Regions from separate parts of the Mesorhizobium sp. M0243 genome, predicted to be linked through region 1. Evidence: predicted binding sites of a transcription regulator. Region 1 holds the regulator's gene; the other holds the start of a gene.
What was found. The regulator PhoB, encoded in region 1, activates phosphate uptake and scavenging genes when phosphate is short. The targets are predictions, from matches to a motif close to TGTCATNNANCTGTCAT.
Positions count from the first base shown of each region.

Region 2: the regulator PhoB is predicted to act here: its motif matches at 13,045-13,061, upstream of NKJ11_RS06705 (acid phosphatase).

Region 1 is NZ_JAMYSF010000017.1:62,209-77,930, forward strand. Features, by position in the region: gene NKJ11_RS21415 (PAS domain-containing protein) at 1-1,057, shown strand, start outside; gene NKJ11_RS21420 (PstS family phosphate ABC transporter substrate-binding protein) at 1,566-2,594, shown strand; gene pstC (phosphate ABC transporter permease subunit PstC) at 2,690-4,153, shown strand; gene pstA (phosphate ABC transporter permease PstA) at 4,150-5,466, shown strand; gene pstB (phosphate ABC transporter ATP-binding protein PstB) at 5,484-6,302, shown strand; gene phoU (phosphate signaling complex protein PhoU) at 6,329-7,036, shown strand; gene phoB (phosphate regulon transcriptional regulator PhoB) at 7,053-7,742, shown strand; gene eglC (endo-1,3-1,4-beta-glycanase EglC) at 8,206-9,630, shown strand; gene NKJ11_RS21455 (type I secretion system permease/ATPase) at 9,675-11,432, shown strand; gene NKJ11_RS21460 (HlyD family type I secretion periplasmic adaptor subunit) at 11,436-12,755, shown strand; gene NKJ11_RS21465 (ROK family protein) at 12,789-14,033, opposite strand; gene xylF (D-xylose ABC transporter substrate-binding protein) at 14,303-15,343, shown strand; gene NKJ11_RS21475 (sugar ABC transporter permease) at 15,489-15,722, shown strand, end outside.
Region 2 is NZ_JAMYSF010000004.1:130,854-146,575, reverse strand. Features, by position in the region: gene NKJ11_RS06765 (putative bifunctional diguanylate cyclase/phosphodiesterase) at 1-1,399, opposite strand, end outside; gene NKJ11_RS06760 (class I SAM-dependent methyltransferase) at 1,692-2,726, shown strand; gene NKJ11_RS06755 (50S ribosomal protein L25/general stress protein Ctc) at 2,976-3,617, shown strand; gene pth (aminoacyl-tRNA hydrolase) at 3,641-4,366, shown strand; gene ychF (redox-regulated ATPase YchF) at 4,458-5,561, shown strand; gene guaD (guanine deaminase) at 5,629-6,993, opposite strand; gene NKJ11_RS06735 (uracil-xanthine permease family protein) at 7,130-8,464, shown strand; partial or broken gene NKJ11_RS06730 (CorA family divalent cation transporter) at 8,701-9,312, shown strand; gene NKJ11_RS06725 (MaoC family dehydratase) at 9,440-9,916, shown strand; gene NKJ11_RS06720 (MaoC family dehydratase) at 9,913-10,383, shown strand; gene NKJ11_RS06715 (adenine phosphoribosyltransferase) at 10,429-10,974, opposite strand; gene NKJ11_RS06710 (alpha-hydroxy acid oxidase) at 10,984-12,129, opposite strand; gene NKJ11_RS06705 (acid phosphatase) at 12,305-13,000, opposite strand; gene NKJ11_RS06700 (cytochrome c1) at 13,128-14,000, opposite strand; gene NKJ11_RS06695 (cytochrome b) at 14,029-15,330, opposite strand; gene petA (ubiquinol-cytochrome c reductase iron-sulfur subunit) at 15,347-15,722, opposite strand, start outside.

The DNA of each region.
Region 1 (15,722 bases):
CGAGCTGATGGGCGGCGATATCGGGGTCGAAAGTGCGGAAGGCAAGGGCTCGACTTTCTGGTTCTCGGTGACGCTGCCGAGGGCCGGACAGCAGAACGGGCAACGCATCATGCCGATCGACGTGACCGGTGCGCGTGTGCTGATCGTCGACGACAATGCCGTCAACCGGGCGATCCTGACCGAACAGATGACATCGTGGACGTTCGATTCCTGCGCGGTCGAAAGCGGCGCCGAAGGCCTCAAGGTGCTGATCGCCGCCGCAGCCTATGGCGTGCCGGTCGACTGCGTCGTGCTCGACTACCAGATGCCTGAAATGAGCGGCGCCGAAATGGCGCGGATCGTGCGCAACACCGCCGGTCTTGCCGGCACGCCGATCATCATGCTGACCTCGGTCGACCAGTCGCTCGCCAACACCAGCTATCGCGATCTCGGCATCGATGCCCAGCTGATCAAGCCGGCGCGCTCTTCGGTGCTGCTGGAAACGCTGGTCGCCACCATCCAGCGGCATCGCCACAATACTGGCGACACGCAGCCGCTCGCGGCCGACGCCACTCCAGGCAATGTTGCACGGCCGCAGCCCTCGGCACCGTCCGAACAGCGTGCGCTGCTGCAGCCGCCTTCGATTCGCCCCCGGCCACCGGTGGCGGCTGGTGGCGACAGGCTGGATATCCTGGTGGCCGAGGACAATGAGGTGAACCAGATGGTGTTCACCCAGATCCTCGGCGAGACCGGTTATGGTTTCGAGATCGTCGGCAATGGCCGCAAGGCGCTCGACGCCTTTGGCCGGCTCAACCCGTGCATGATCCTGATGGATGTCTCCATGCCGGAGATGAACGGTCTCGAAGCAACCGCCGCCATTCGCCGGCTGGAGGAAGAAACCGGCACGCATGTGCCGATCGTCGGCGTCACCGCGCATGCGCTGAAGGGCGACCGCGAGCGCTGCCTGGAGGCAGGCATGGACGACTATCTGCCCAAGCCGATCAGTCCCCGGGCGTTGCTCGAGAAGGTCGAGCGCTGGGTCGGCGCCAGCCGGCAGGCGCAGCGCAACGCCGGATAAGCCGGCTCTGCCCGAGTGCCGGGAATACGGCGAAGATTCGCGCCCCTGTCAGCGGCCAAGACTATGGTGCGATCGCACCATATGAAAGGCGGCATCCAGCCGAGACAATGGCGACATACGAATTCCGCTCTTCCCAGTTACGGGCGGGAGCAGCGACCGCCGGCATGAGACAGCGTCAACCTACCCCAACGGACCTGTTTTCGGCGATGGCCCGGCCACGACACCGTCTGGCTGAGAGCAACGCGCTCCCGTCCGGCTTTTCTTCATAAAGGCCGGCTGATCTCCAAATCGCCGGCCAGCCTCGACCGAATCGAGCAAGTCCCTGATTCCGGTGACAAAGCCGGGCTGCGTCGGGAGTGCCGGCCAGGCGGCATTCTGCTCATCCCGCTGAAGCGTTACCGGGGTGACATCAAACTGTCATGCGACTGTTATAATCGAAGGCTATTGGCCTCAGCGGGCGCCGACTGACGAGCGCCGAGAGACCATCTTCCGAACAGGAGCAGGCCACATGAAGAAATTCCTCTATACGGCGTCGGCCGCTGCGCTTGCGCTCGCCGCGTCGTCCGGCTTCGCCGCCGCGCGCGACCAGATCCAGGTCGCCGGGTCATCGACCGTGTTACCTTATGCCAAGATCGTTGCCGAGCAGTTCGGCGAAACGTTCACCAACTTCAAGACCCCGGTCGTCGAATCCGGCGGCAGCGGCGCCGGCATCAAGGAATTTTGCAAGGGCGTCGGCGAAGACACGATCGACATCGCCAACTCGTCGCGTCCGATCAAGGCGGACGAACTCAAGTCCTGCGCCGACGCCGGCGTGAAGGAAGTCCAGGAAGTCCGGATCGGCTATGACGGCATCGTCTTCGCCACCGACATCAAGGGCCCGGACTGGGCGCTGGTTCCCGCTGACATCTACAAGGCGCTCGCGGCCAAGCTGGTCGTTGACGGCAAGCTGGTCGACAATCCGAACACCAAGTGGAGCCAGGTCAATCCGAAGCTGCCCGACTGGGACATCGCCGCCTACATTCCGGGCGAAAAGCACGGCACGCGCGAAGTGTTCGAGACCAAGCTCCTCGATGCCGGCTGTGACAAGGCTGCTCTCAAGGCTGCCGGCATTGCCGACGACAAGGAAATCGGCAAAACCTGCATCGCCATCCGCAAGGACGGCAAGGCCGTCGACATCGATGGCGACTATACCGAGACGCTCGCCCGCATAGACTCCAACAAGACCGGCGTCGGCGTGTTTGGCCTCGCCTTCTATGAGAACAATGCCGACAAGCTGAAGGTCGCCACCGTGGAAGGCATCGTGCCTTCGACCGAGACGATCGCCAGCGGCAAGTATCCCGTCTCGCGCCCGCTGTTCTTCTACGTCAAGAAGGCGCATCTGGGCGTCGTTCCCGGCCTCAAGGAATATGTCGAGTTCTTCCTTGACGACCAGATGGTTGGCCCGGAAAGCCCGCTCGCCGAATACGGCCTCGTTGCTGCTCCGGATGCCGAGCGTCAGGCCCAGCGTGACGCTTTCGCCGCCGGAAAGTCGATGTAATCAGCTGCCGAACCGGGGTGCGGGCCAATCCCGCGCCCCGGTTTCATCGCAGGCCGCAACGGCGGCTGCGTAAGAATTTCTCTTGGGGTGGGTCCATGTCCTTGCTCGTACTGGCCATCGTCGTTGCCGTCGGCCTGGTTGCCTTTTTCATCGGCCGGCAACGTGCCGCGGCCCAGGACAATGGCAAGGTCAAGCCGCATTCGCGCGCCCACTATCATGGCTGGTGGGCCTTCCTGCTCGCCGTTCTGCCTGCTCTTTTGCTGCTTGCCGTCTGGACCGTCGGGTCTTCCATCTATCTGGACCGACACATTCACGCTGCCTTGCCCGAGCGCACCGTCGACAGCAAGGTTGCCAGTGAGGCACTGGACGTCAGCCTGGTAAAGAGCCTCGCCAGGGGCCTGCGCAAGCTCGATGCGGGCACACTGGCCGCAATGCCTGTCAGCTTTGCCGAGTTGCAGCCGCTGCTCGCCGCCAAGGGTGTGGCACTGGCGAGCGACACGCAGGATTACATGATCCCGATCGCCGTCGAGGCGAACAAGGTCCAGGACCGGCTCGGCCTGTTCGGCGCCATTGTCATTCTCGTTTCCTCGATCGCCGGCGCCTTCTATGCGCTCAGGCAGATCGAGCCGCGCGCCAGGGCACGCAACAATGTCGAGAGGCTGATGCTGTGGGGGCTGCTTGCCGCCTCCACCATCGCCATCCTGACCACCATCGGCATCGTGCTTTCGATGCTGTTCCAGACGATCACCTTCTTCGAAAGCGTCTCGCCGATGAGTTTCTTCTTCGGCACCGTCTGGGATCCGCGTTTTGCCGCTGCCGGTTCGGGCGGCAGCCAGGGCCAGTTCGGCCTGATCCCGCTTCTTGCGGGCACGCTCTACATCGCCGCCGTCGCACTGCTGGTTGCGGTGCCGGTGGGGCTGATGTCGGCTGTCTACATGGCCGAATACGCAACGCCCAGGGTGCGCTCGGTGGTCAAGCCGGCGCTTGAACTGCTGGCCGGCATACCGACCATCGTCTACGGCATCTTCGCCGTCGTCACGCTTGGGCCATTCCTGCGCGACCTGTCCGCGGCACTGACCGGCGGTTCGCCCTTCATCCAGGGCCAGAGCATCTTCACCGCCGGCCTGGTCATGGGCGTCATGCTGATCCCGGTCGTGTCCTCTCTTTCGGACGACATCATAACCGCGGTGCCGCGCGCCATGCGCGACGGGTCGCTCGGCCTCGGCGCGACCCGCTCCGAGACGATCAAGCGGGTGATCCTGCCGGCTGCACTGCCCGGCATCGTCGGCGCCGTCCTGCTGACTGCCTCGCGCGCTATCGGCGAAACGATGATTGTCGTGCTGGCGGCGGGCGTCGCCGCCAACCTCACCATCAACCCGTTCGAGGCGATGACGACCATCACCGTCAAGATCGTCAACCAGCTCACCGGCGACCTCGAGTTCAATTCGCCGCAGACGCTGGTCGCCTTCGCGCTCGGCCTGACGCTGTTCGCGCTGACGTTGGTGATGAACATCGTCGCGCTCTACATCGTGCGCAAATATCGGGAGCAGTACGAATGACCGACATTTCCATGGATACGATGGTCAGGGCGGCGGCCCATCCGCGCCGCGACATCGGCCTGAAGGCCCGTTACGCTGCCGAGCGCCGATTCCGCATCTATGGCGTCGTGGCGATTTCCGTAGGCCTGGCGTTCCTGGCAATCATGCTGATCACCATCGTCTCGAAAGGCTACACCGCCTTCTGGCAGACGACGGTATCACTGCCGATCTCGTTCGACGAGAAGGTGATCGATCCTTCCGGCAAACGCGCAACCGATCCGAGCGTTCTGATCAAGGCGAATTATCCCAAGCTCGCCGAAAACGCGCTGGTGGCCAAGCTCGGCATCAATCCCGACGACAAGCCGGCGATCAAGCAGCTCAAGGGCTTCCTGTCGGAAGGCGCCCGCGTCCAGTTGCGCGACATCGTTGCCGCCGATCCGTCCGTGATCGGCACGACGCGCGACGTCAACATCCTCGCCGCCGCCAATCTCGACTCGGCTTTCAAGGGTCAGATCGACCTCAGCGTCGAGGAAGCGCGACGCAAGGTCTCGGACCAGCAGATCACCTGGATGAACAAGCTCAAGGCCGAGGGCGCGATGGCCGAGCACTTCAACAGCGGCCTGTTCACCTACGGCGCCTCCAGCCGCCCGGAAACCTCGGGCATGGGCGTGGCGATCATCGGCTCGTTCTATATGATGGTGATCGTGTTGCTCCTGGCGCTGCCGATCGGCGTCGCCGCCTCCATCTATCTGGAGGAGTTCGCCAAGAAGAACCGTTTTACCGACCTTATCGAGGTCAACATCAACAATCTGGCCGCAGTGCCGTCAATCGTCTTCGGCTTGCTCGGCCTCGCGGTGTTCATCAATTTCCTGGGCATGCCGCGCTCTGCCGCCTTCGTCGGCGGCCTGGTGCTGACGCTGATGACGCTGCCGACGATCATCATCGCGACGCGAGCCGCACTTGCAGCGGTGCCGCCGTCGATCCGCTCGGCAGCTCTCGGTCTTGGCGCCTCCAAGATGCAGATGGTGTTCCAGCACATCCTGCCGCTTGCCGCGCCCGGCATCCTCACCGGCACCATCATCGGTCTGGCGCGTGCGCTCGGCGAAACCGCGCCTCTGCTGCTGATCGGCATGGTCGCCTTCGTCGCCGATCCACCGACGACGCCTTTCGATCCGGCCACCGCGCTGCCGGTGCAGATCTATATGTGGGCGAACGAGGCCGAACGCGCCTTCGTCGAGCGTATGTCCGGCGCCATCATCATCCTGCTCGTCTTCCTCATGGCCATGAACATCACCGCGATCGTGCTTCGGCGTCGGTTCGAGCGGCGCTGGTAGAAAAAAGGCATCTTGGTATGAACATCATGACCGAACAGTCCCTTGAAAACGCAGTGGGCGACAAGATGAAGTCGAACGAAGTAATCAAAATGCGCGGCGACAAGGTCGGCGTGTTCTATGGCGAGAAGCAGGCGCTGTTCGACGTCGATCTCGACGTCCGCCTGAACCAGGTGACGGCGCTGATCGGCCCCTCCGGCTGCGGCAAGTCCACCTTCCTGCGCTGCCTCAACCGCATGAACGACACCATCGATTCAGCACGGGTAACCGGCAAGATAACGCTCGACGAAGAAGACATCTACGACAAGAACATCGATGTCGTCGAACTCAGGGCGCGCGTCGGCATGGTGTTCCAGAAACCCAATCCGTTCCCCAAATCGATCTACGAGAACGTTGCCTATGGTCCGCGCATCCACGGATTGGCCAAGCGCAAGGCCGACATGGACCAGATCGTAGAGTCGAGCCTGAAGAAGGCGGCGATCTGGAACGAGGTCAAGGACCGTTTGCAAGAACCTGGCACGGGTCTTTCCGGTGGCCAGCAGCAGCGTCTGTGCATTGCACGCGCCATCGCCGTGTCACCCGAGGTGATCCTGATGGACGAACCGTGTTCGGCGCTCGACCCGATCGCCACCGCTCGCGTCGAGGAACTGATCGACGAACTGCGTCAGAACTATACCATCGTCATCGTCACCCATTCGATGCAGCAGGCAGCGCGCGTGTCGCAGCGCACCGCGATGTTCCATCTAGGCTATCTGGTCGAGGAGGGCGCCACCGACAAGATGTTCACCACCCCCGACGACAAACGCACCCAGGACTACATCACCGGCCGGTTCGGCTGAGCTCAGGCATACGAGGGACGAAGATCATGGGTGAACATACCGTCGCATCTTTCGATGAGGATCTGGAGCAGATCAGCCAGCTGATCCGCGACATGGGCGATCTCGCCCGCTCGATGGTCAGTGGCTCGACCAGGGCTTTGCTCAATTCGGACAATGCGCTGGCGCAGCGCGTGGTTTCCGATGATGCCATCATGGATGCACGCCAGCGCGAGCTGGACGATCGCGCCATCACGCTGATCGCCAAGCGCCAGCCAATGGCCAACGATCTGCGTGCGGTGGTCGGTTCGATCCGCATGGCCGGCGACCTTGAGCGCATCGGCGACCTTGCCAAGAACATCGCCAAGCGCGTCGGCACTGTCGGGCTGAGTGTCACGCCGCACGACCTTTCGCATTCGATCGACGCGATGGCGCAACTGGTGCTGATCCAGGTGCAGGGGGTCGTCGACGAGTACGCCGCCGCCGACCCGGCAGCGCTTGCCACGCTCAGAAACAATGACGAACGCATCGACGTCAAATACACCTCGGTGTTCCGCGAGCTGCTGACCTACATGATGGAAGATCCCCGCAACATCACGGCGTGCACGCACCTGTTGTTCTGCGCCAAGAACCTCGAGCGGATCGGCGACCACGTGACCAACATCGCCGAAAATGCCTACTATGTTTTGACCGGCACGCAGCTGCCAGCCAATCGTCCGAAGCAGGACGAGACGGCAATGTCCGCGCCAGCGGCATAACAGGGGTGACCAGCCGATGATCGCACCACGCATCATGGTGGTGGAGGATGAGGAGCCGCTAGGCGTGCTGCTCCGCTACAATCTTGAATCCGAAGGTTACCAGGTCGAGGTGGTGACGCGCGGCGACGAGGCCGAAATCCGGCTGCAGGAGAACGTTCCCGACCTTCTCGTGCTCGACTGGATGGTGCCGGCGGTTTCCGGCATCGAACTCTGCCGGCGCCTGCGAATGCGCCCAGAGACCGAGCGGCTGCCGATCATCATGCTGACCGCGCGAGGCGAGGAAAGCGACCGCGTGCGCGGCCTGTCGACCGGCGCCGACGACTATCTGGTCAAGCCGTTCTCGACGCCGGAGTTCATGGCCAGGGTCAAGGCGCTGCTGCGCCGGGCCAAGCCGGAAGTGCTGTCCAGCGTGCTAAAGGTCGGCGACATCGTGCTCGATCGCGAGTCGCACCGGGTCTATCGCAAGAAGAGCGAGATCCGGCTCGGGCCGACCGAATTCCGCCTGCTCGAATTCATGATGCGCCACCCCGGCCGCGTGTTCTCGCGCAGCCAGCTGCTCGACAATGTCTGGGGCGAGACGATTTACATCGACGAACGCACTGTCGACGTGCACGTCGGCCGGCTGCGCAAGGCGGTCAACAACGGCCGCATGCCTGATGTCATCCGCACCATCCGTGGGGCGGGTTACGCGATCAGGGAAGACTAGGTGGCTGTTCCGTCCCGATAGATCGTGACCGGGAAAACTCGATTAGCACGTGGTCGCCAACAGCCGCGAAGAGTGGAATGTTGCACTCGTCTCATCGATGGGGAGCGAGCACGTGACGCTTTGGCCCAAATGCGGTCATTCGAAACCTGATGAGGATGACCGCTCTTGGCGGTACGTCGCCATCTTGCCCGCAGACTCCGACCAGAAAGCCATGCAAGAATAAATTTGAGTTAACTTAGATATACGTTCGTTAAACGACGTGTGTTCTGCATAAATATACGATTTTACTAAATTGCTTCAATTTACATTGAGCCATCACCTCCTTATTCATTATCCGCCTTCCGATTATTGCGGTCTCGGATCGAATGACGATTCCGTGGAACGATCTCGTTCCTTGCAGCGTTGCTTTGGGAGCGGTCGCCGGACCTTTGACCAGGTCGGACACCATGAGGAAGGATTTCTGATGAGCACGGTCTTAAACGCCAAAGGCATCCCTCTTGCCTACACCGGCGCTTCCACTCATTGGTTCTCGGCCACCGGGTCTGGACCGGAACTGCATGGCACCTCCGGCAACGACTCCTTCTGGGGAGACACCGGCGTCACTGTCACGATCCACGGTGGCGCCGGCGACGACTACTATCATCTCTATTCCACCAACAACAAGGTGGTCGAGGATCCTGGGGCAGGGATCGACACGATCGACACATGGATGAGCTACAAGCTCCCTGACAATTTCGAGAACCTCGTCGTTACCGGCACCAACCGATTTGCGTTCGGAAATGCGTTGGACAACATCATCAAGGGCGGGTCAGGTCACCAGACGCTGGATGGCGGCAAGGGAAATGATGTCCTGATCGGCGGCGATGGCGCCGATACTTTCGCCATCTCCAAAGGTAATGGAAGCGATCTTATCTTCGATTTCGGTGCGACCGATGCGCTCCGCCTTAACGGCTACGATTTCACTTCGTTCGATGCCGTCCGTTCACAGATGGTCCAAGTGGAATCGAACGTGATGCTGAACCTCGGATCCGACGAAATCCTGGTGTTCAAGAATACGACCATCGACAAGCTGCAGCCCACCCAGTTCGAACTTCCGATAGACAAGTCCGCAATGACGCTGTCCTTCTCCGACGATTTCAACACGCTGAGCCTTCGGGACGGGCAGGACGGCACCTGGAATTCCAATTTCTGGTGGGGAGCGCCGAACGGCAGCACGTTGAGCAGCAATGGTGAGTTGCAGTGGTATATCGACGCCAATTATGGCCCGACGAGTTCGGTCCATCCGTTCAGCGTTGAGAACGGCGTCCTCACCATCACCGCCGCGCAGGCGCCGGAGGACATCAAGCCTCTGATCAACAACTACGAATACACCTCGGGGATCCTGACGACCCACGACACCTTCTCGCAAACCTACGGCTATTTCGAAATGCGGGCGGATCTTCCTGAAACAGCCGGAGCCTGGCCGGCGTTCTGGCTGCTTCCGGAGGACGGATCGTGGCCGCCGGAGCTGGACGTTGTCGAAACGCGCGGCCAGGACCCGAACACGCTCTACATGACGGCGCATTCCAATGAGACGGGAGCGCACACGAAGGTTTCGTCAACGGTGAACGTTGCGGATACCGACGGTTTCCACACCTATGGCCTGCTCTGGACGAAGGATGAGCTTGTCTGGACCTACGATGGTGTAAAGGTCGCTCAAGCAGCGACGCCGGCCGACATGCACGATCCCATGTATATGCTGGCCAATCTCGCGGTGGGCGGCATTGCCGGCCAGCCTCCTGACCATCTGGCTACGCCAGCGGAGATGAAGATCGACTACATCCGCGCCTATACGCTGGACGACCTGCAGCACCACCCCTTGGACATCGCCGGCGACCATTCGGTCTAAGCGACGCCCTTATGTTGGGGCCATGAGCCGTTAGGAGCGCGGGAATGATTGCACGGTCTGATCTGCGGGCAGTCTTGAGGCGCGCCATCGCCGATGTCGGTGTTTTTTCGTTCCTCATCAACATCCTGCTATTGGTGATCCCCCTTTATCTGTTGCAGGTCTATGACCGCGTCCTGCCTTCCTCCAGCGTCGAGACGCTTCTTTACCTCTCTGCTATCGCGGTTCTCGCACTCGCCTTTCTCGGTCTCCTCGATGCGGTCCGCTCCGTTTACACGCAGCGCGTTGCAGCCATTGTCGACAACAGACTGGGCGCGAGGACATTCGCCGTCTCGCTGGAGGCTAAGTACGCCGGGGGAGCAGCCCTGCCTCCACTGCGCGACCTTGCCTCGGTATGCGCCTTCATCAGGTCACGTGGCGCGGCGGTCTTGTTCGACCTGCCGTTTGCTCCGTTCTTCCTCGCCCTGCTGTACCTCATCCATCCTTTGCTGTTCTGGCTTACGCTGGCGGGATCTGGTCTGTTGCTTGCGCTGGTCGTGGCAAATCAGTTTGCCATCGGCAAGAATGATGCCTTGTCGGCGGAACGCTCGGCTGTTGCCAGCCTGTCGGAGCAGGCCTTTGCCCGGAATGCAGAGACGCTGCGCGCCATGGGCATGATCCAAAACGCCGCGCGAGTGTGGGGAAGGCACGTGGCGGAGGCGCTAGTCCTGCATGACCGTTCGTCGATGGCCAACGCGATTTTCAGTGGAACGTCGCGAGCCGTACGCATGATGCTTCAGCTAGCAATACTGGGTGTCGGAGCATGGCTCGTGCTGCAAGGGAAGATGACGGCCGGCATGATCTTCGCGTCTTCCCTGGTGTCGTCCCGTGCGCTGCAGCCGCTCGACCAACTGATCGGGTCATGGCGGCAGATCGTCGACGCCAGACGATCGTGGAAGCGTTTGGACAAGGCGTTTTCCGCCCATCCGGCGCATGCGCAAAAACTGACCTTGCCGGACCCGTCCGGCGAAATTGTCGTGCAGGGCCTCATCTTTGTCGCGCCGAACGCCACACCCGGCACCGAACCCATCATCAAGAGACTGAACTTCCGCATCGGCGCAGGCGAAGCGGTGGCGATAATAGGTCCGAGCGGAGCCGGCAAGTCCACCCTGGCAAGATTACTTGTCGGTGCGATTCAGGCAACCAGCGGCTGCGTCAGGATTGATGGCGCCGATCTCAGAACCTGGGACGAGAAGCAGCTTGGCCGGCATATCGGATATCTCGCTCAGGAGGTGGAGCTCTTTCCCGGATCGATCGCGGAAAATGTCGCCCGCTTTGAACCCGATGCGAATGACGCCTCTATCGTCGAGGCAGCAAAGAATGCCCGGGCGCATGAGCTGATACTGGAGCAGCGAGACGGCTATCAGACCAGAATAGGTTCGTCGGACAGAACACTGTCGGGCGGCGAACGCCAAAGGATCGGGCTGGCGCGCGCTTTTTACGGCAATCCGCATGTTCTCGTTCTGGATGAGCCCAGTACCCATCTCGACGGCAGCGGCGAAGCCGCGCTCGAAGAAGTGCTTGCCGCCGCGAAAGCGGCGGGCGTTACGACAATCGTGATAACGCACCGCCCTTCGGTCGCCGCAGCCTGCGACCGCGTGATGCTTCTACGCAGCGGAGTGATCGAAGCCTTCGGTCCAAGCGGCGACGTGATGCGGCAGCCAATCGCCGGCATCGGCCTTGCCCCACAGCGCAGCATGGCGGTGACAGGGTCTTTTGCAACGACGAACCGCGGCACCCCTCATAGTGTCCGCTTTGGATCGTAGAAGATGACAGCACAGAGCCTCGTCCGGGAAGGCACAGCACGCACCGACATTCGCCGGGTGGCATTCGCCGGATACGCGGCAATGGCGATATTGATGGGTTGCTTTGGCTATTGGGCGGTCAGTGCACCGTTGTCCGGCGCGGTCATCACGCAAGGCACAATCTCGGCGACAGGCGGGAACATCCTCATCCAGCATCCCGAGGGCGGCATCATCCAAGAGTTGCTCGTCCATGAGGGTGATCGGGTGCAACAGGCCCAGGAACTGATCCTGCTGGATCGAACAGCCGCGCAAGCCGAACTCAACCGGCTGACGAGACAGTCGATCGCGTTGAAGGCCAGCGCCTCGCGGCTGGAGGCGGAACGCGACGGGTTGGATCGGCTTGCGCCAATCACAGAGGCTGCGCCGGCACCGTTCCAACACAATTTCGAGGTCCTGGTTCAAGAACAGCAGAAGGAATTCAACGCCAGGCTCGCCCGATTTCGATCGGAACAATCGATCCTCAGGCAACGGGTTGCCATGCATCGCCAGTCTGTTGTCGGATTGCAGGCCCAGAAACAGGCCATTGAGCAACAGGCCGAAGTCGTGAAGAAAGAACTCGGCATCAAGACCAGCCTTTTGGACAAGGGCCTCACCAATCGCACTGAATATTCACAGCTTTTGCGTAGCGAGGCCGATCTCGTCGGGCAGGCAGGGGCGCTGGAGGCAAATCTTGCATCGGCCAACACCCAGATCGTCGAAGCCCAGGAGCAGATAGAGCGCCTGACCACGCAACGCGTGGAGGAAGCCCTGACGAAACTCGACGAGGTACGTTCTTCGCTGGCTGACATTGACGAACAGATGCGGGCATCCGAGGCAGTGCTGCGGCGGACGACGATCAAGGCGCCGGCGGCGGGCATCGTGGTATCGTCCACCTACAATTCCAAGGGCAGCGTGATTGCCCCCGGCGAGAAGATCATGGAGATTCTGCCTACGGCATCGGGCTTGATCGTCGATGCACGGCTGCCGCCGAAAGACATTGACCAGGTTCGTGTCGGCCAGCCGGCAAGACTGCGACTATCAGCGTTGAACATGCGGCTCACCCCTGAGATTTCAGCCATGGTGACACAGGTTTCCGCAGATCGGCTTATCGATCAGGCTACGCATGAACCCTATTTCCGCGCCAAGCTGAAGATTGCCGCCAACTTGCCGCCCGGCGTGAAAGCGGAGCAGCTTTACCCTGGAATGCCGGTAGAAGCGTTCATCAGCACCGGCGAACGGACTTTCTTCGAGTATCTCGTACGGCCGATGCGCGATTCCTTCGCGCGCGCTTTCAAGGAGCGGTAGATGTTGCGGACCGCGCAATTTTGACCCTGGTCCTCACGCCACGCTCTTTCCGGCGCTCCCTCTCGCCTGCACGCCCGGCGCAAAAATCTCTTGATCGACGAAGATCAGTGCCCGCATGGCGCAGCCTTCGCGGATCAGTGGCAGTTCGTTCGGCTCGGTGTCGAAGGAAATCGATTTTGAGTGCTGGCCACCGGCGGTCTGGGCAATCGCCTCGCGCAGTGCCGGCTCTATCAGGTCGAAGGCGGCCGCGCTGACGCCGACCATGGCAACGGGCGCCGGATCGATCAGCGCGAACAGGCTGCCGAGGCCGTAGCCGAGCGCTTCGCCAGCCTTGCGATAGGCTTCCCGTTCGGGTCCGTCACCTTCGCGGGCCGCGGCAGCCAGGGCGCGCATGTCGGCGTCGCTGACATCGGCGACGGGTTCTGCATCCTCGCCCATCTGCCTGGCGTTGCGCCAGATGGCGTAATTGCCCGCATAGGCTTCGACGCAGCCGCGCCGTCCGCAGCGGCAGAGCGCGCCGTTCGGCCGATGGATCATGTGGCCGAATTCGCCGCCCGAGGAATGGGTGCCGGTGAACAATTCGCCCTTCAGCACCAGGCCCATGCCGATGCCGTGCGACAAAAGGATAGCGATGAAATCGTCGCGGTAACGATCGGGGTCGCGCCACCGCAGCGCCACCGCCATCATGTTGCAGTCGTTCTCCATTATGGCGGGGATGCCGAACGCGTCTTCGAATATGTCAGCGAAGGCGATATCGGTGTGCGGCGTGATCGGCGACCACAGCATGGCGCGGGCACGGGTGTCGGTAATGCCCTGGATCGCCAGCGCGATGCGGGCGATGCTGCGCACGTCCAGGTCGGGATCTGCCAGGCGGCGCCGCACGATTGCCGTGCATTCACCGATCAGCGACTCGCGCGACATCGTCAGCGTGTCCAGCCGGCGCTGTTCCTCGGATACTACCTGGCCGGCATAGTCGATGACGGCGACGGAGAGGAAGTTCAGCGACAGCACCACGGTCATTACCGCGGCCGCTTCCGGATTGAGGCTGAGGCCGACCTGCGGCCGGCCGCGTTTGAGCGAGCCGGCCTCGCTCGGCTTGCTTTCGGTCAGGATGCCTTCGACGATCAAGTCGGAGGAAATCGCCGAGATGGTCGAATGGCTGAGGCTTGTGGTCGCGGCGATTTCGGTGCGGGACGGTTGTCCGGCCTGGCGCACGGCCGCAATTACCATCGCCCGGTTGCGGCGACGCAGATCGTCGTGGCGGATTCCGACCGACATGTTCTTTCACGTCCTCCCGGTCGCCGCGGTTCTTCCTGCCCTGGAACGCTGTCGGTGACGCAGGTAAATACTGGCAGAAGCTGCACGCCCTGTCATTTATTTATTCCGAGACTCGAAAAAAACTCGAAATGACATCAAAATCCATCAGAATCGATGTTGACAGCGTTCGGACGTTGGCCCAGTGTTTTTTCGAGGCTCGAAAAAATAGGGCTTCTGTGCCGGCCCTCGGGTCAGTTTGGTCGCGCCATACGCGGCGCAGGGAGGATAATATGAAAAGATTCACAGCCGCCATCCTGGCGGGTGCCGCCATGTCGCTGACGCTCGCGTCTGTCGCGCAGGCGAAGGACAAGGTCGTCGGCGTTTCGTGGTCCAATTTCCAGGAAGAGCGTTGGAAGACCGACGAGGCCGCCATGAAGACGGCGATCGAGGCCGCCGGCGACAAGTACATCTCCGCCGATGCGCAGTCCAATCCCGGCAAGCAGCTCACCGATGTCGAAAGCCTGATTTCGCAGGGCGCCAATTCGCTGATCATCCTGGCGCAGGACGCCTCGGCCATCGGCCCTGCGGTGCAGAAGGCGCTGGACGAAGGCATTCCGGTCGTCGGCTATGACCGGTTGATCGAAAACAAGGACGTCTTCTATCTGACCTTCGACAACAAGGAAGTCGGCCGCATGCAGGCCCGCGAAGTGTTCAAGGTCAAGCCGGAAGGCAACTACGTCTTCATCAAGGGCTCCGGTGCCGATCCCAATGCCGACTTCCTGTTCTCGGGCTCGATGGAAGTGCTCAAGGAAGCCATCGACAGCGGCAAGATCAAGAATGTCGGCGAAGCCTACACGGATGGCTGGCTGCCCGCCAACGCCCAGAAGAACATGGAACAGTTCCTGACCGCCAACGACAACAAGGTCGACGCGGTGGTCGCGGCCAATGACGGCACCGCCGGTGGCGTCGTCGCGGCGCTGACGGCGCAAGGCCTTGCCGGCACAGTGCCGGTCTCGGGTCAGGACGGCGACCACGCCGCGCTGAACCGTATCGCGCTCGGCACGCAGACCGTTTCGGTATGGAAGGACGCGCGTGAGCTCGGCAAGACCGCCGCCGAGATCGCTTCGCAGCTCGCAGACGGCAAGAAGACCGGCGACATTGCCGGCGCCAAGGACTTCACGACGCCGGGCGGCAACACCGTCAAGTCGCTGTTCCTGACCCCGATTGCCATCACCAAGGACAATCTCAACCTCGTCATCGACGCTGGCTGGATCAAGAAGGAAGAAGTCTGCACGGGCGTCGCTGCCGGCACCGTCGCGGCCTGCAACTAAAAGCTGGCTTGTGCCTGCATTCTCAACGCCGCGGCCCAAAAGCCGCGGCGTTTTCTCAAAGACTTTTGTGTTTCCGCATCATGCGGATAGCTTCTAGGCTGGGCTCCGGTATACGCGTCAGACGGCCAGTCGGTGGGAGGAAATCATGACCGATACGACGTCCAACCCACAGGCCGATACGGCGCGCGCGTCGGAACTCGGGGCCGTCGCCCGGTTCCTGAAGGCGACCGAGATCGATACCCGCATGCTCGGCATGATCGGCGCGCTGCTGGTCATCTGGATTGGGCTGCATGTCATTTCCAGCCTGCGCCTCGGCGTCAACCCGCTCGATTTCGACAGCCGCACCTTTCTCACGCCGCGCAATCTGTGGAACCTGTCG
Region 2 (15,722 bases), on a different contig from region 1:
CGACGGGAATGAACAGGCTGGGCGGAACCGATGTGCCGTCCAGCATCTTGAGGCGCATCAGAGCCTCTACCGCTTCAACCCGGTCCGATTTGACATCCTGGATGGGCTGGTAAACGAGTGAAACGAGATTCTGGCCGATCGCTATCTTCAGCAAGGCCGCAATGTTCTCACTCTCGTCGCTGCTTTGCGGATCGGTTGGATCGAACAGCCGGGCACAATTTCGGCCGCCGGCTTTTGCCAGATAGAGAGCGCGATCGGCCTCGTGGATGATCTTCTCCAGCTTGGCCCCGGTCTGCGTCCTGGTGAATGCGGCGCCAACGCTCACCGTTACGATCGAGACGCCGTCGCGCCGGAGCTCGTGGGTAAGCGCCAGGTTCTCCACCGTGCTGCAAATGGCTTCGGCGATGTTCAGGATCTGCTCTTTTGTCTCCATGCGCGCCAGGACGATGAACTCTTCGCCGCCGTAGCGGCCTATGGAACCATTATACTGTTTGATCATCTCGCTCAGGGCATTGGCGACATGGATCAGGCAGCGGTCGCCTTCCTGATGGCCGTAGCAGTCGTTGAATTTCTTGAAGAAGTCCACGTCGATGAGGATCGCCCCGAAGCTGGTGCCGACCTTTTGCCAATCGCTCCAGTAGTCCCGCAGCTTCTCGTCGATCGCGCGCCGGTTCTCCAGACCTGTAAGCGGATCGGTCCGCGACAATCTCAGCAGGGCCTTGCCGCGTTCGGTCGCCTCATTGTGCTGGATCTTGGCTTCCAGGGCATTCAGAAAGACGTTGTAGCGTTCCTCATTTAGTTTCCAGTTAACATACGAGGTGAACGTAAAACAAGAAACATAGAAAGCCCCAAAAACCATTTTGTATGTGAGGGTTGAAGGAACAAAGTAGTTTACAATGTAAAGTATACATAAAATTATTGCGGAAGTTACGATAGAAAGCTTGAAATTGAACGTAAAGAAAAGATTGGCGCTCATCATGAATATGGTCCCAAAGACCATATAGTAAGAGACACTTTCCTTGTCCGCGCCCATAATCGCCGGACACAGCCAACCAACATAGCCAAAGATAATGGCCCCGGCGCAGGTCACGTCGAGCCATTCCGTCCCGACGCCATGGCGAAGCTGCGCTTCCAGGATCAAAAGCGCGCTCAATCCGACCGTGAAGCGCGCCGTGATCGTATAGGCGGCCACATCCGGGATCAGCAGCAGATCGGTTGCCGAAAACAAGAGATAGATCGCAACCGCGATCCAAAGCCCTGGCCTGGCTTCCCCTCTTCGCGTCGCCTGCGCTTCCGTGCGGTAAAGGGTGCGAAGCTCGTCGGCCCCCAGTTCGTAGCGCGGCTCGTACGGCTCCGCATCAACCGCATCGACCAATACGGATGACAGGTGTTCGTTCATCACAATAGACCCCGTTTGAAAGGGATTTTGTTTCCCGAACTCATTTCCAGCTTCTGCCCCCACGCGGGCCGGCTCCTTGGACGCGACGGCGATTGCGACGCCGGGCAAACAAATGCAATCGCGCAAGACAAGTTTCCGTTAACTCGAACCCGGAATTAGGGCCGAAAGCCGTCTAAAGAGGAACATGGTTGGCGGGAAATTAATCATAACGATAAAATGCCGTCGGCTCGACATTGGCAAAGGGAGCATTCTACGCAATAAGTTAACCGACTGTTAACTATGGAGTGATGGCGTGCAGACCGTTCTTGATGGCAAAAGCTTGATTACTGCCGAGATGCTCGCCGGCACGCTGCCTCGGGGAAAGCTCGAGCATCATGGCGAAGCGTTCGAAACCGCTCGCGCGGAGCTGGCCCTCATTCTCCACGCGACACAGCAGCAGGTCGAACAGGACAAGAACCCGGCCGAGATCGTCGGTCGCTTGCTGTCCTTCCTCAATGGCCTGCATTCCAAAGTTCATCCCGACGTCTGGCATGCGTTGATACCGGTTGCGCAGAACCATCCGATCCTGAAGTATTTTCTCGAGGATCCGCTGACGCACTGGTCCTTCACCAAGCCCAGGGGCTATTCCGGCGACGCGCAGTTGCTTGATTACATTTATTGCGATCCGCATGTGGCAGAGAGCGTGGCCAGCGCCTCGGAGGTCGGCAAGGCCCTGTACAGCCATACCCAGAACGTACCGTCATGCGTCGCCGCACGGGAGCGGCGCGATCTCTTGACCCGATACGTCGATCAGATCGCAACCAAGAACGGACCGGAAACCGAGGTCCTGGCGATCGCGGCCGGCCATTTGCGGGAAGCCAATCGTTCGGTCGCCTTGGCGGAGGGCCGGCTCAAGCGTTGGGTAGCGCTCGATCAGGACCCCCAGAGCGTTGGGCTGATCGCGCGCGATTTCCAGGGCACCGCGGTCGAAGCCATCGACGGCTCGGTGCGGACCGTGCTCACGCGGGGTCACAAGCTTGGCAAGTTCGATTTCGTCTATGCCTCCGGCCTTTATGACTACCTCGCCCACAACGTCGCGGTGAAACTCACGAAGACCTGCCTGCAGATGTTGAAGCCGAACGGGACGTTCCTGTTTGCCAACTACGCCGAGGGCACGCCTGACGCCGGCTACCGGGAGACATTCATGGACTGGGTGTTGCTGCTGCGGTCGGAGGTCGATATGTGGAACATCGTCAATGCCAGCGTCGACCGCAACGCCGTCGAGGCGCAGGTGTTCTTCGGCGAGAACCGCAACGTGCTTTATGCCGTCATCGAAAAGCGCGGATAGCGACCGCCTGGACTGCACCAGGCCGGGCGTGCCTTTGGCTTGCACCTCCGGCCGCCTTCCGCTATAGAGCCGCCACCCGCGTAGACACCCTTGGAGGCAACGCGGCGGAAGGCCGCCTTCCCGCATGATCCCGAAAAGTGGATTCCGGTTTTCGGACCAGATCATGCATGGGCATGTCGGCTTTCGACGTTTACGGTCCAGGCACTCTGCCCACCGTGAGCGCTCCAGAACAAACCGAAAGGAAATGCCATGAGCCACGACACTTACGAGCTCAAGGCCGAAGCACGCGAACAGGTCGGTAAGGGGTCCGCCCGTGCAGTTCGCCGCAACGGTAAAGTGCCTGCAGTAATCTATGGTGACAAGCAGCCTCCCCTGGCTATCGCGCTCACCTACAAGGACATCTACTACAAGATCCATGGCGGCGGGTTTCTGACCACGATCGCCACGATCGATGTCGACGGCAAGAAGATCCAGGTCCTGCCGAAGGACTTCCAGCTCGACCCGGTCAAGGATTTCCCTGTCCATGTCGACTTCCTGCGCATCGGCAAGGACACCCAGGTCAATGTCGACGTGCCTGTCCACTTCATCAATGAAGACAAGTCGCCCGGCATCAAGCGCGGCGGCGTGCTCAACATCGTGCGTCACGAAGTCGAGTTCCACTGCCCGGCCAATGCGATCCCGGAGTTCATCACCGTCGATCTCACCGGCGCCAACATCGGCGACTCGATCCACATCTCGGCGGTCAAGCTGCCGGCTGGCGTCAAGCCTGTGATCTCCGACCGCGACTTCACCATCGCGACCATTGCCGGTTCGTCGGCGATGAAGCCGGAGACGGAAGAGACGGCTGAAGCGGCTGCACCTGAAGCGGCTCCTGCCGCCGAAGAGAAGTAACTCTTTCCCGCCCGGAGCAGACGATGCTTGTCTTTGCAGGCCTCGGCAATCCGGGCGCGAAATACGCCAGCAACCGCCACAATGTCGGTTTCATGGCGGCGGACGCAATCGCCCGCCGCCATTCCTTTTCGCCCTGGACGAAGAAATTCCAGGGCCTGATTTCTGAAGGCACGCTCGGCGGCGAAAAAATCGTCCTGATCAAGCCGCAGACCTTCATGAACCTGTCCGGCCAGTCGGTCGGCGAAGCACTGCGCTTCTACAAGCTCGAGCTTTCCGCGCTCACCGTCTTCTATGACGAGATCGACCTTGCCGAAGGCAAGCTGCGCATAAAGACTGGCGGCGGTGCCGGCGGCCATAACGGCATTCGCTCGATCGACGGCCATGTCGGCAACGCCTATCGCCGCGTACGCATCGGCGTCGGCCATCCCGGCGTCAAGGAAATGGTCCAGCACCATGTGCTCGGCGATTTCGACAAGGCCGACCGCGAATGGCTCGAACCGCTGCTCGACGCGATCGCCGACAACGCCGCCATGATCGCCAAGGGCGACGAGTCCGGCTTCATGAACAAGACCAGCCTCGCCGTCCAGGGCAAGGCCGGCTCGCAACCGGAAAAGCCGGCACCGAAGCAGCCGGCGCAGAAGCAGCAAAGTCACGTCCGCCAGGCACGGCCGCAGCAGGTGCCAGCCAAGCTGCCGGAAAGCGGTCCAATGGCCGCCATGCTGAAGAAGCTGTTCGGCGGCAAGGACTGAGCATCAAGGGGACCGAAGGGCTTGACGTTGATCACCCCTATCGCCCATAGCCCTGATCAAATTTCTATTTTCCCGATAGGACCGAACAAAAATGGGTTTCAAATGCGGCATCGTTGGCTTGCCCAACGTCGGCAAGTCGACGCTTTTCAACGCGTTGACCAGAACGGCTGCGGCGCAAGCCGCCAACTATCCATTCTGCACCATCGAACCGAACACCGGCGAGGTGGCGGTGCCAGATCCGCGCCTGCAGAAGATCGCCGCGATCGCCAAGTCGAAGGAGATCATCCCGACCCGCATATCCTTCGTCGACATTGCCGGTCTGGTGCGCGGTGCCTCGAAGGGCGAAGGGCTGGGCAACCAGTTTCTCGCCAACATCCGTGAGGTCGACGCCATCGTGCATGTGCTGCGCTGCTTCGAGGATGACGACATCACCCATGTCGAGGGCCGCATCGACCCCGTCGCCGATGCCGAGACGGTCGAGACCGAGCTGATGCTCGCCGACCTCGACAGCCTCGAACGCCGCATCGTGCAATTCCGCAAGCGCGCCGGCAGCAAGGACAAGGAAGCGACGACCGTGCTGCCGCTGATGGAGGCAGCGCTCGAACTGCTGCAGGCCGGCAAGCCGACCCGCATTCTGCTCAAGGGTATTTCGCCCGAAGATTTGCGCATCCTGCAGGGCTTGAACCTTCTGACCTCGCATCCCGTGCTCTATGTCTGCAATGTCGCCGAGGCCGACGCCGCCACCGGCAACGAGCACACCAGTGCCGTGGAAAACATGGCCACCGCCCAAGGCGCCGGCACCGTGGTGATCTCGGCGGCGATCGAGGCGGAAGTCGCCCAGCTCTCCGACGAGGAAGAAATGGAATTCCTGTCGTCGCTGGGCCTCGACGAACCCGGCCTGAACAAGGTCATCCGCGCCGGCTACGACCTGTTGCATCTCATCACCTATTTCACCGCCGGGCCGAAGGAGACGCGCGCCTGGACCATCCATAAGGGCGACAAGGCGCCACAGGCCGCCGGTGTCATCCACACCGATTTCGAGCGCGGCTTCATCCGCGCCCAGACCATCTCCTACAACGACTTCGTCACACTGGGCGGCGAAGTGGCGGCCAAAGAAGCCGGCAAGGCGCGCGACGAAGGCAAGGAATATGTCGTCCAGGACGGGGACGTGCTGTTGTTCAAGTTCAACACCTGATGTGACGGATGTCACGCCGCCGTGGCGGCGTGATCAGCGCCCTCTCCGGCTAGCCCGGGAAAACCAGCTATTGCCCAACTACCCTCCGGCCACTCACCCAGACCGTGGCGATGTTGGCCCGCGCTGCGTTGAGCACGATCTTCTGGAATATCTCCTCAAGCGTATCGTCGGCCATGCCGATGTGGATGTTCGATGCCCTGGCGCTGGTGTCGATCAGCAGCGCGTCAAACTCATAGCCGACGCGAAAATTGCCCGTCGGCAGATCAAGTGCTTCCGCACCGCCGGCGGTCGCCAGCCAGAACGCCTCCTGGTGCGTGATGGGTTCGCCGGGCGCACCGCGTTGCTCCGGCGGCAGGCCGGCATGCACACCGCTTTGCAGCGTCCTCGACGCTGACAATGCATGTCGGCAGCCATCGAACAGTGACGGGCTGTAGCCTCCGGAAATGTCGGTTCCGAGCCCGACGTGCATGTGCCGGTCAAGTGCTGCGCGCAGCGGAAATGCGGCATTGGCGAAATAGAAATTGGACAGCGGGCAATGGGCAACAGCCGCGCCCCTCTCCTCTATGAGGTCCATATCCTGCTCATCGATGAAATTCGAATGCGCCAGGATCGTATGCCGGGTGAGCAGGCCGAAACCATCAAGGCTTGCCGCATCGGTGCGGCCGAAGCGCGTCTCGACGAACTGCTTTGCCCAGTCGCTCTCCGAGCAATGCGTCTGCACGTGGCAGCCGAATTCGGTTGCCAGCTCGCCGAGTCCTTGCAGCGCCGCATCCGTGCAGCTTGGGATGAAGCGCGGTGTGATCGCCGGCTGGACGAGCGGCCTGTCGCGCGGATCCAGCGACTTGACCGCCTCGATGAACCGTCTGGTGTCCGATACCGCGCTTGCCGCATCGGCATCGCGGTAGAAAGGTGGACACTGCTCTGGATCGTCCATTACCACCTTGCCGACGAGCGCGCGTTGACCCTTCTCAAGACAGGTCTCGGCAAGCGCCAGGCTCGCGTCAACATGGACCGTGGCGAAATAGAGCGCCGTGGTGGTTCCGTTGGCCAGCAGGTTATCGACCAGATCGGCATAGACCTCGCGGGCATAATCGACATCCGCATAGCGGGCTTCGAGCGGAAAGGTGTATTTCTGCAGCCAGACTTCGAGCGGCACATCCAGCGCCTTGCCCATCTGCGGCCATTGCGGCGCATGGATATGCAGGTCGATGAGACCGGGCAGCAGGAATTGGCCATTGGCAAGCTCAACAAGCGTGCCCGCCAGGCGGGCAGCGTTCTGCCTGACCTCGTACTCGCGATGATCCGGCGCCAGCATTTCCGCGATGCGCCCCTGTGCATCGACGCTGAACAGATGGTCCTTCAGCACCTCCAGCCTGCCGCGTTGGGGCGTGTGGAAGGCGGTGCCGAGCAGCGTGAAGGGTTCTCTCGTCATTGCGGCTCCGGTTTGGCTAACGGTCTGCTTGGCCTACAAAAAAACAGTTGGCAAATGTTGTGGCCGCTGTCCTTCGGCACCGACTGATCCCATGATCGAGCGGGAATTTCCAGAGGGGTCAGAAGGGGAACGGTACATGGAACGCGTTGCGTCAGAGATCACATTGATTGCCCAACCGGACGATCCGCTGCCATGGGGCAAGGCAGCGCTGCTCGGCCTCCAGCATGTACTGGCGATGGACGTCTACATCGTGCCGTTTATCATCGCATCGGTGCTCGCCTTCAGCGTCGGCGATGCCGGCGCCTTTATCCAGTCCGCATTCGTGGCCGCAGGCATTGCCACACTGATCCAGTCGCAGCTTTTGATGCGGCTGCCGGTCGTCCAGGGGCCGTCCTTCGTCCCGATCGGCGCGGTGCTGGCCATCGCCTTCGGAGCAGGCGGCGGCGTTGGCGGTCTCTCCGCCGTGGTCGGAGCGCTCATTCCGGGCGCCATACTGGTCATCCTGCTCGGTTCGCCGACAAGAATCTTCCATCGCCTCGTCAACCGCTTCGTACCGCCCATCGTCGGCGGTGCGATCATCATCGTCGTCGGCGTCGCCTTGATGCCGGTGGCGCTCAAGGAGAGCGTGTTCGCGGTCCACGGCACCGCCACGGTCGGCGGCAACATCGTCCTCGCTTTTATCGCCGCTGCCTTCCTCGTCGGCTGCATGCTGACCGGCATGGCACTTGGCGCGAAGGGCGCCTGGCTGCGCCTGCTGTCCGTGATCATCGCCCTGGTGGCAGGCAGCGTGGCCGCCGCCTTCATGGGCCAGTTGAACATGGCGGGCGTTGCGGACGCGACATGGTTTTCCATGCCGCGAATCGCCTTCCTCAATCTCGACGTGACGTTCTCGCTGTCGGCGACACTGACGATGCTGATCGTCTATATCGTCGTTCTCGCCGAAACCACCGGCACCTGGTTCGCCGTCGGCGCCGTCATCGACAAGCCGCTGTCGGACGAGCAGCTCGACAAGGGCGCGACAGGTGAAGGCCTCGGCTGCCTGGTCAGCGCGCTGCTGTGCAGCACCCCGGTGACCGGCTATTCGTCCAATGCCGGCATCATTGCCATCACCGGCATTGCCAGCCGCGCCGCCTTTGCCGCCGCCGGCATCTTCCTGGTGCTGTTCGGGCTGATCGGCAAGCTTTCGGCGGTCATCGCCTCGATACCGGGGCCTGTCATCGGCGGCGTTTTCGGCGTCCTCTGCGTCGTCATCGCCATGAACGGTTTCCGCGTCGTGCGCGGTACACCCCTGACCGAGCGCAACATGCTGGTCATCGGTCTGCCGATCCTGATGGCGCTGTTTGCCACGCTGGCGCCGCCGGATTTCGTCAAGACGCTCCCCGACCTCGTGCAGTACATCCTCGGCTCATCGATCGCCTTCGGCGCCGTCTGGGCCATCGTGCTGCACCAGATCCTGCCAAACTCCCGGTAGACGTATCCTAAGATGGCGGGCGGCAATGTGCCGTCCGCTATCTCTCTGCATCGTTGACAGCACTTGCCGTTGACCTGTTTTGCGGGCGGCATGGCCTGCCTTGACCTTGTCACATCACGGGTCTAATCGGCTGGGGCACGCGGTCGGCGCTTTCGGCGAAAGTGTCCGTCTCGTGCAATCCAACACGACGCGTCAATCCGAACGCACCCTTTGGCCCCAGCAAGGGATATCAGGCGATGATCAAGGCCTTCGTCGTGGACAATGACCGCCTGCGCGTCGTCGACGATCTCCTGGCAAACAGCGAGACCATCGTCTGGGCGGACCTGTTCAACCCGACAAAGGAAGAGGAAGCGACGATCGAGAGCTGGCTCGGCGTTGCCATTCCGACGCGCGAGGAGATGGAGGAGATCGAGATTTCGAGCCGCCTCTATGTCGAGGACGGCGCCTACTTCATGACCGCCACCCTGCCCGCCCAGACCGAGGTCGACGATCCCTTGATGTCGCCGGTCACCTTCGTGCTCGCCGGCACAAGGCTGATCACGGTGCGCTACCACGAGCCGAAGGCCTTCAAGACCTTTCCGCAGCGCGCCGAGAAGGTGGCGACCGGCTGCACCAGCGGCGACACCATCCTGATCGGCTTGCTGGAGGCGATCGTCGACCGTCTCGCCGACATTCTGGAACGCGCCGGCCGCGACATCGAGGCGATCTCGCGCGATATCTTCGAGGCGCGGTCGACCAAGGTTTCCAAGCGCAACCGTGATTTCCAGGAGTTGCTGAAAGCCATCGGCCGCAAGGAGGACATTGCCTCCTCGATCCGCGACAGCCTGATCTCGCCGCCGCGGCTGGCTCTGAGTGGCCCTGTCGATCGGCGGCCACAGGCTGGCGCAGTAAAAATCGCTTGACCAAATGAACGCCGGCCTGCATCCGGAAACCCCGATCCTGGGGATCTTGGGTCGACAAGCCGGATTCCAGACCATGACTGCAGAGATAAAAACATGGGCCTATGAGGACTTCGTCGAGGGCGCATCGATCGACCTCGGCTCGAAGCTCGTGAGTGCCGCCGAGATCGTCGAATTCGCCGGAGAATTCGACCCGCAGCCGATGCATCTCGACGAGGAAGCCGGCAAGGCCAGCATCCTCGGCGGGCTGGCAGCGTCGGGCTGGCACACCTGCGCAATGTTCATGCGCATGCTGTGCGATGCCTTCCTGCTGGACTCGACCTGCCAGGGCGCGCCCGGAGTCGATCAGGTCAAATGGAAGAAGCCGGTCCTGGCCGGCGACCAACTGACCGGCACCCTGATGGTTATTGCCAAGCGCCTGTCGAAATCGAAGCCGCAACTCGGCTTCGTCACCATGCGCAGCGAACTGTTCAACCAGCGTGGCGAAAGCGTCTTCGAGCTCGAGAACTCCGTCATGTTCCTCACGCGCGATGCCGCGGGGAGCCAAGCATGACACTGGACGAGTTCTTCCGTATCGGCACCACCGTCACGCTCGGCTCGCACTCATTCGAGCCCGAGGCGATCAAGGCCTTCGCCCGTAAGTACGACCCGCAAATCTTCCATATCGACGAGGAGGCCGCGAAGAAAAGTGTGCTCGGCGGCCTCTGCGCGTCCGGCTGGCACACGGCCGCGACCTGGATGAAACTCAATCTGGAAAACCGTATGGACGCCGAGATCGCTGCGTGGAGCGGTCCCGGTCCAGTGCCGGAATTCGGTCCCTCGCCCGGCTTCAAGAACCTGAAATGGCTGAAGCCGGTCTATGCCGGGCAAACCATCACCTTCACGCGCACCGCGCTGTCGCACCGCCCAATCGCCTCACGCCCCGGCTGGCGGCTGCTGGCGCTGCGTTCGGAAGCTTTCGATTCCACCGGCGACAAGGTGCTCGAGTTCGAAAGCGCCGTTCTGGTGAAGGCCGAGTAACGCCACTTTCCCTCTCCCTTCTTGTAGGAGAAGGGAGAGCACTCCTCAATGTCCTTCGAACCCTATCAGCGTTCTGACCGGCACACCGAGGGCTTCGAGCTTGGCGCGGCCGCCGAGGTCCGGCAGGTCGATGACAAAACAGGCAGCGAGGATGTCGGCGCCGATCTGGCGCAGAAGTTTGACCGCCGCCTCCGCGGTGCCGCCGGTGGCGATCAGATCGTCGACAAGGATCACCTTCTCGCCCGGAGCAACGCCGTCCTTGTGCATCTCCATCTCGTCCAGCCCATATTCCAGGCTATAGGCGACGCGCACCGTCTCGTAGGGCAGCTTGCCTTTCTTGCGGATCGGCACGAAGCCGGCCGAGAGCTGATGGGCGACGGCGCCGCCAAGGATGAACCCGCGTGCCTCGATGCCGGCGATCTTGTCGATCTTCTGGCCGGCATAGGGATGCACCAGTTCGTCGATGGCGCGGCGGAAGGCGCGCGCATTGCCGAGCAGCGTGGTGATGTCGCGAAACAGGATGCCGGGCTTGGGATAATCCGGAATGGTGCGGATCGCGGCGAGCAATGTGTCTTCGAGGGAGGATTTCATGGGTCGAGATTACCTGAAACGGAGGTTCTTGCGCGACAATTGTTCGATCGAACTGCAGCCCATCAGCTTCATGCCGCGTTCGATCTCGACCCGCATCTGCTCAAGCGCCCGTTCGACGCCGGGCTGGCCCGCCGCCGCGAGCGGGAACAGATAGTAGCGTCCGACGCCGACGGCCTTGGCACCCAGCGACAGCGCTTTCAGCACATGCGTGCCGCGCTGCACGCCGCCATCCATGATGACGTCGATCCTGTCGCCAACGGCGTCGACGATCTCGGCAAGCTGATCGAACGCCGCCCGCGAGCCATCCAGCTGCCGCCCGCCATGGTTCGACAGCACGATGCCGCTGCAGCCGATGTCGACGGCGCGTCTTGCATCCTCCACCGACATGACGCCCTTGAGGCAGAACGGACCCGACCAAAGCTTGACCATCTCGGCCACGTCGTCCCACGTCATCGACGGGTCTAGCATCTCGGTGAAGTAGCGGCTGATCGACATCGTGCCGCCGCCCATGTCGACATGCTCGTCGAGCTGCGGCAGCTTGAACCCCTCATGGGTGAAATAGTTGATCGCCCAGGCCGGCTTGAGCGCGAACTGTGCCATTCCGGCGAGATTGAGCTTGAAGGGAATGGCAAAGCCGGTGCGTTTGTCGCGCTCGCGGTTTCCCCCGGTGATGCTGTCGACGGTCAGCATCATCACCTCGACGCCGACCGCCTTTGCGCGCTGCATCATCGCCCGGTTGAGGCCGCGATCCCGGTGGAAATAGAACTGGTAGACCTGTGGGCTGCTGCTGATGCCGCGCGCCTCCTCGAGGCTGACGGTGCCAAGCGAGGAGACGCCGAACATGGTGCCGTATTTGGCGGCGGCCCTGGCGACCGCGCGCTCACCCTGATGGTGGAACAGGCGCTGCAAGGCGGTCGGCGAGCAATAGAACGGCATCGCCAGCTTCTGGCCCATGACCGTCACCGACATGTCGACCTCGCTCACTCCGCGCAGCACGTTGGGAACAAGGTCGCAGGTCTCGAAGCTTTCGGTGTTGCGGCGATAAGTGACCTCATCGTCGGCCGCGCCGTCGATGTAATTGAAGATCGGCCCGGGCAGCCGCTGCTGTGCCATCCGCCGGAAATCGGAAAAGTTGTGACAGTCGCTGAGCCGCATCATCGAATTCCAAAGGCCATGGCGGGACGAGCTTCTCGCCACCGTTCGATGCGTCGAATATCAACCTGATGCCGCCATGCCAACGGACTAATTGCCGAACTTTCGCTTGAGCACTGGTGCAGACGGAAAAGGAGCGCCTGAAGCGCCCCTTCCCGTCTGACCCGGCCGACAAAGATTACATGCCGAGATCGGAACGAAGCTCGGCTCTGGCCACTTCATATTCAGCCTTGAAGTCGTCCCGGTTGAGCAGGACCGCGGCAATAACGCTGCCGGAAATCTTGCCCATCTCGACGTCGGACGCATAGTGGATGCCGCCGACCTCGCGGTTGTGGGCGTATTCGGCCGCACGCGCCATGATCTCGGCGCGCTTTTCCGGGACCATGTCGGACAGGATGATGCCCATCATCGTGCCGACGGTGGCATGGCCGGACGGCCAGGAACCGGAGCTCGACAGCTTGACCGCCGGCTTGACGAGATCGCTGAGCTGATGCGGGCGCGGGCGCTTCCAGACATCCTTGGCCGGGTCGACGACAGCCCCTTCGGTAGCCACCACGCGATCGAAGAAAGCGCTGAATTTCGGCAGCGTTTCCTTGTTGAATTTCGGCCCCATGACGTCGGCAAAGCGCCAGACATTCTCCTCGGCATCGGCCACCGCGCTGGCGACCATCTCCGGGGTGCGCGTCACCTGCAGCGTCAGCACCTCGCCGAGTTCGGCCTTGGTCTGCGCCGAATCGTTTGCCGGCGGCGGCGGCAGGATCATCGTCAGGTCGACGTCCTTGTTGGTGACGAAGGGCTGGGCGTCTTCCGCTTGCGCTGCCGAGCCGAGGATGAGCAGCAACAGGCCTGCCGCGAGCGATGCGTATCTTTTCATAAATGCGATCCTTTGATGAGAGCAGCACAGGATCGCCGGATGCGATGACGGCCATGTGACATGACCAGCCTCCGGAAATGCAAAAGGGCGCCTCTCGGCGCCCTTCGCGATCACTTGATTGTGTGGCCTAGTGGGCCACGCCTTCCCACACCTTGCGCTTGGTGAGATAGACCAGCGCGCCGAACAAAAGCAGGAACACCAGAACGCGAAAACCGGTCTTCTTGCGGTCTTCCATATGCGGCTCGGCCGCCCACGCCAGGAAGGCGGAGACGTCGCGGGAATACTGGTCGACGGTCTGCGGCGCACCGTCATCATAGGTCACCTGGCCGTCGGAGAGCGGCTTGGGCATTTTCAGCGACACGCCGGACATGAAGTACGGATTGTAGTGGGTGCCTTCCGGGATCACCATGCCGGCCGGCGGCGTCTGGTCGTAGCCGGTCAGCAGCGAGTGGATATAGTCGGGACCGCCGGCATCGTATTGTGTGAAGATGTCGAAGACGAATTGCGGAAAGCCGCGCTCGACGCCGCGCGCCTTGGCCAGCAGCGACATGTCGGGCGGGGCAGCGCCGCCATTGGAAGCAGCAGCCGCTTCCTCATTGGCGAAGGGCGGCGGGAAATGGTCGGACGGCTTGCCGGGACGGTCGAACATGTCGCCGGCATCGTTGGGGCCGTCATGGATTGTGTACTCGGCCGACAGCGTCTTGATCTGCGCATCGGAATAGCCGAGGTCCGACAGCGTGCGGAACGCCACCAGGTTCATCGAATGGCAGGCCGAGCAGACTTCCTTGTAGACCTTGAGGCCGCGCTGCAACTGCGCCTTGTCGTAAGTGCCGAATGGGCCGGTGAAACTCCAGTCCATTTCCTTTGGCTCGTCGATCGGGAAATGCGTCGGATTGGCCACATTGTGTGCCTCTTCGGCGGCGATCGCCCGAGTGCCCGCGGCCCCAGCGGCGACCGCCACGAGGCCGATCAGCGCCAGCGAGGTGAGAATCTTTTTCATGCCAAATCCCCTTAGATTCTCTACCCGCTCAGCCTTTGGTTTCCGGAGCCGCCGTAGCGCCCGCCGGATGTCCGCTGCCGCCCTTGTTCTTCTCGAGCACCGCCTCGGTGATCGAGTTCGGCAGCCGTCGCGGCGTCTCGATCAGGCCGAGCACCGGCAGCGCGATCAGGAAGAAGGCGAAGTAGAACAATGTCGCCATCTGCGCCATGAACACATAGCTGCCTTCGGCCGGCTGCGAGCCCAGCCAGCCAAGCAGGATGGCATCGGCCACGAACAACCAGAAGAACAGCTTGTACCAGGGCCGGTAAACGGCCGAGCGTACCTTCGAAGTGTCGAGCCACGGCACCAGGAACAACATGACGATGGCGCCGAACATGCACAGCACGCCGCCGAGCTTGGAGTTGATCGGCCCGACATTGAAGGTGATGGCGCGCAGGATCGCGTAGAACGGCAGGAAGTACCATTCGGGCACGATGTGGGCCGGCGTCTTCAGCGGGTTGGCGACGATGTAGTTGTCGGGATGGCCGAGATAGTTCGGCAGGTAGAAGACGAAATAAGCGAAGAAGAACAGGAACACGATCATGCCGAACGCGTCCTTGATGGTCGCGTAGGGGGTGAAGGCGACAGTGTCGGTCTTCGACTTGACCTCGATACCCGTCGGGTTCGACTGGCCCACGACATGCAGCGCCCAGATGTGCAAAACGACGACGCCGGCAATCATGAACGGCAACAGATAGTGCAGCGCAAAGAAACGGTTCAGCGTCGGGTTGTCGACGGCAAAGCCGCCGAGCAGCAGCTGCTGAATCCAGTCGCCGACCAGCGGAATGGCGCTGAAGAAGCCGGTGATGACGGTGGCGCCCCAGAAGCTCATCTGGCCCCATGGCAGCACGTAGCCCATGAAACCGGTCGCCATCATCAGGAGATAGATGATGCAGCCGAGGATCCAGAGCAGTTCGCGCGGCGCCTTGTAGGAGCCGTAATAGAGGCCACGGAAGATGTGGATGTAGACGGCGACGAAGAAGAACGAGGCGCCGTTCGAATGCATGTAGCGCAGCAGCCAGCCGGAATTCACGTCGCGCATGATCTTCTCGACCGAGCCGAAGGCCAGATTGGTGTCAGCCGTGTAATGCATGGCCAGCACGATGCCGGTCAGGATCTGCGCCACCAGCATGATCGAAAGGATGCCGCCAAAGGTCCACGCATAGTTGAGGTTGCGCGGCACCGGATAGGCAACGAAGCTGTCATAGACCAGCCGCGGCAGCGGCATGCGGGCGTCGAACCAGCGTCCGAGACCGGTTTTGGGCGTATAGGTCGAGTGTCCCTCGCTCATCGAAATATCCCCTGCCTCAACCGATAAGGATCTTGGTATCGGAAATGAACTTGAATACCGGAACCGCCATGTTCTCAGGCGCCGGGCCTTTGCGGATGCGGCCGGCCGTATCGTATTGCGAACCGTGGCACGGGCAGAACCAGCCGCCGAAATCGCCTTCCTGGCCAAGCGGAATGCAGCCGAGATGCGTGCAGACCTGAACCATCACCATCCAGGCCTCCTTGCCGGGCGTGGTGCGATTGGCGTCGGTCGCCGGCGCATCGGACGGCAGATTGGCGTTGCGGGCGATCGGATCCTTGAGATCGGCGAGATTGACAGCCTCGCCGTCCTTCATTTCCTGTTCGGTGCGGTTGCGGACCACGACCGGCTTGCCGCGCCACTTGACGATCAGC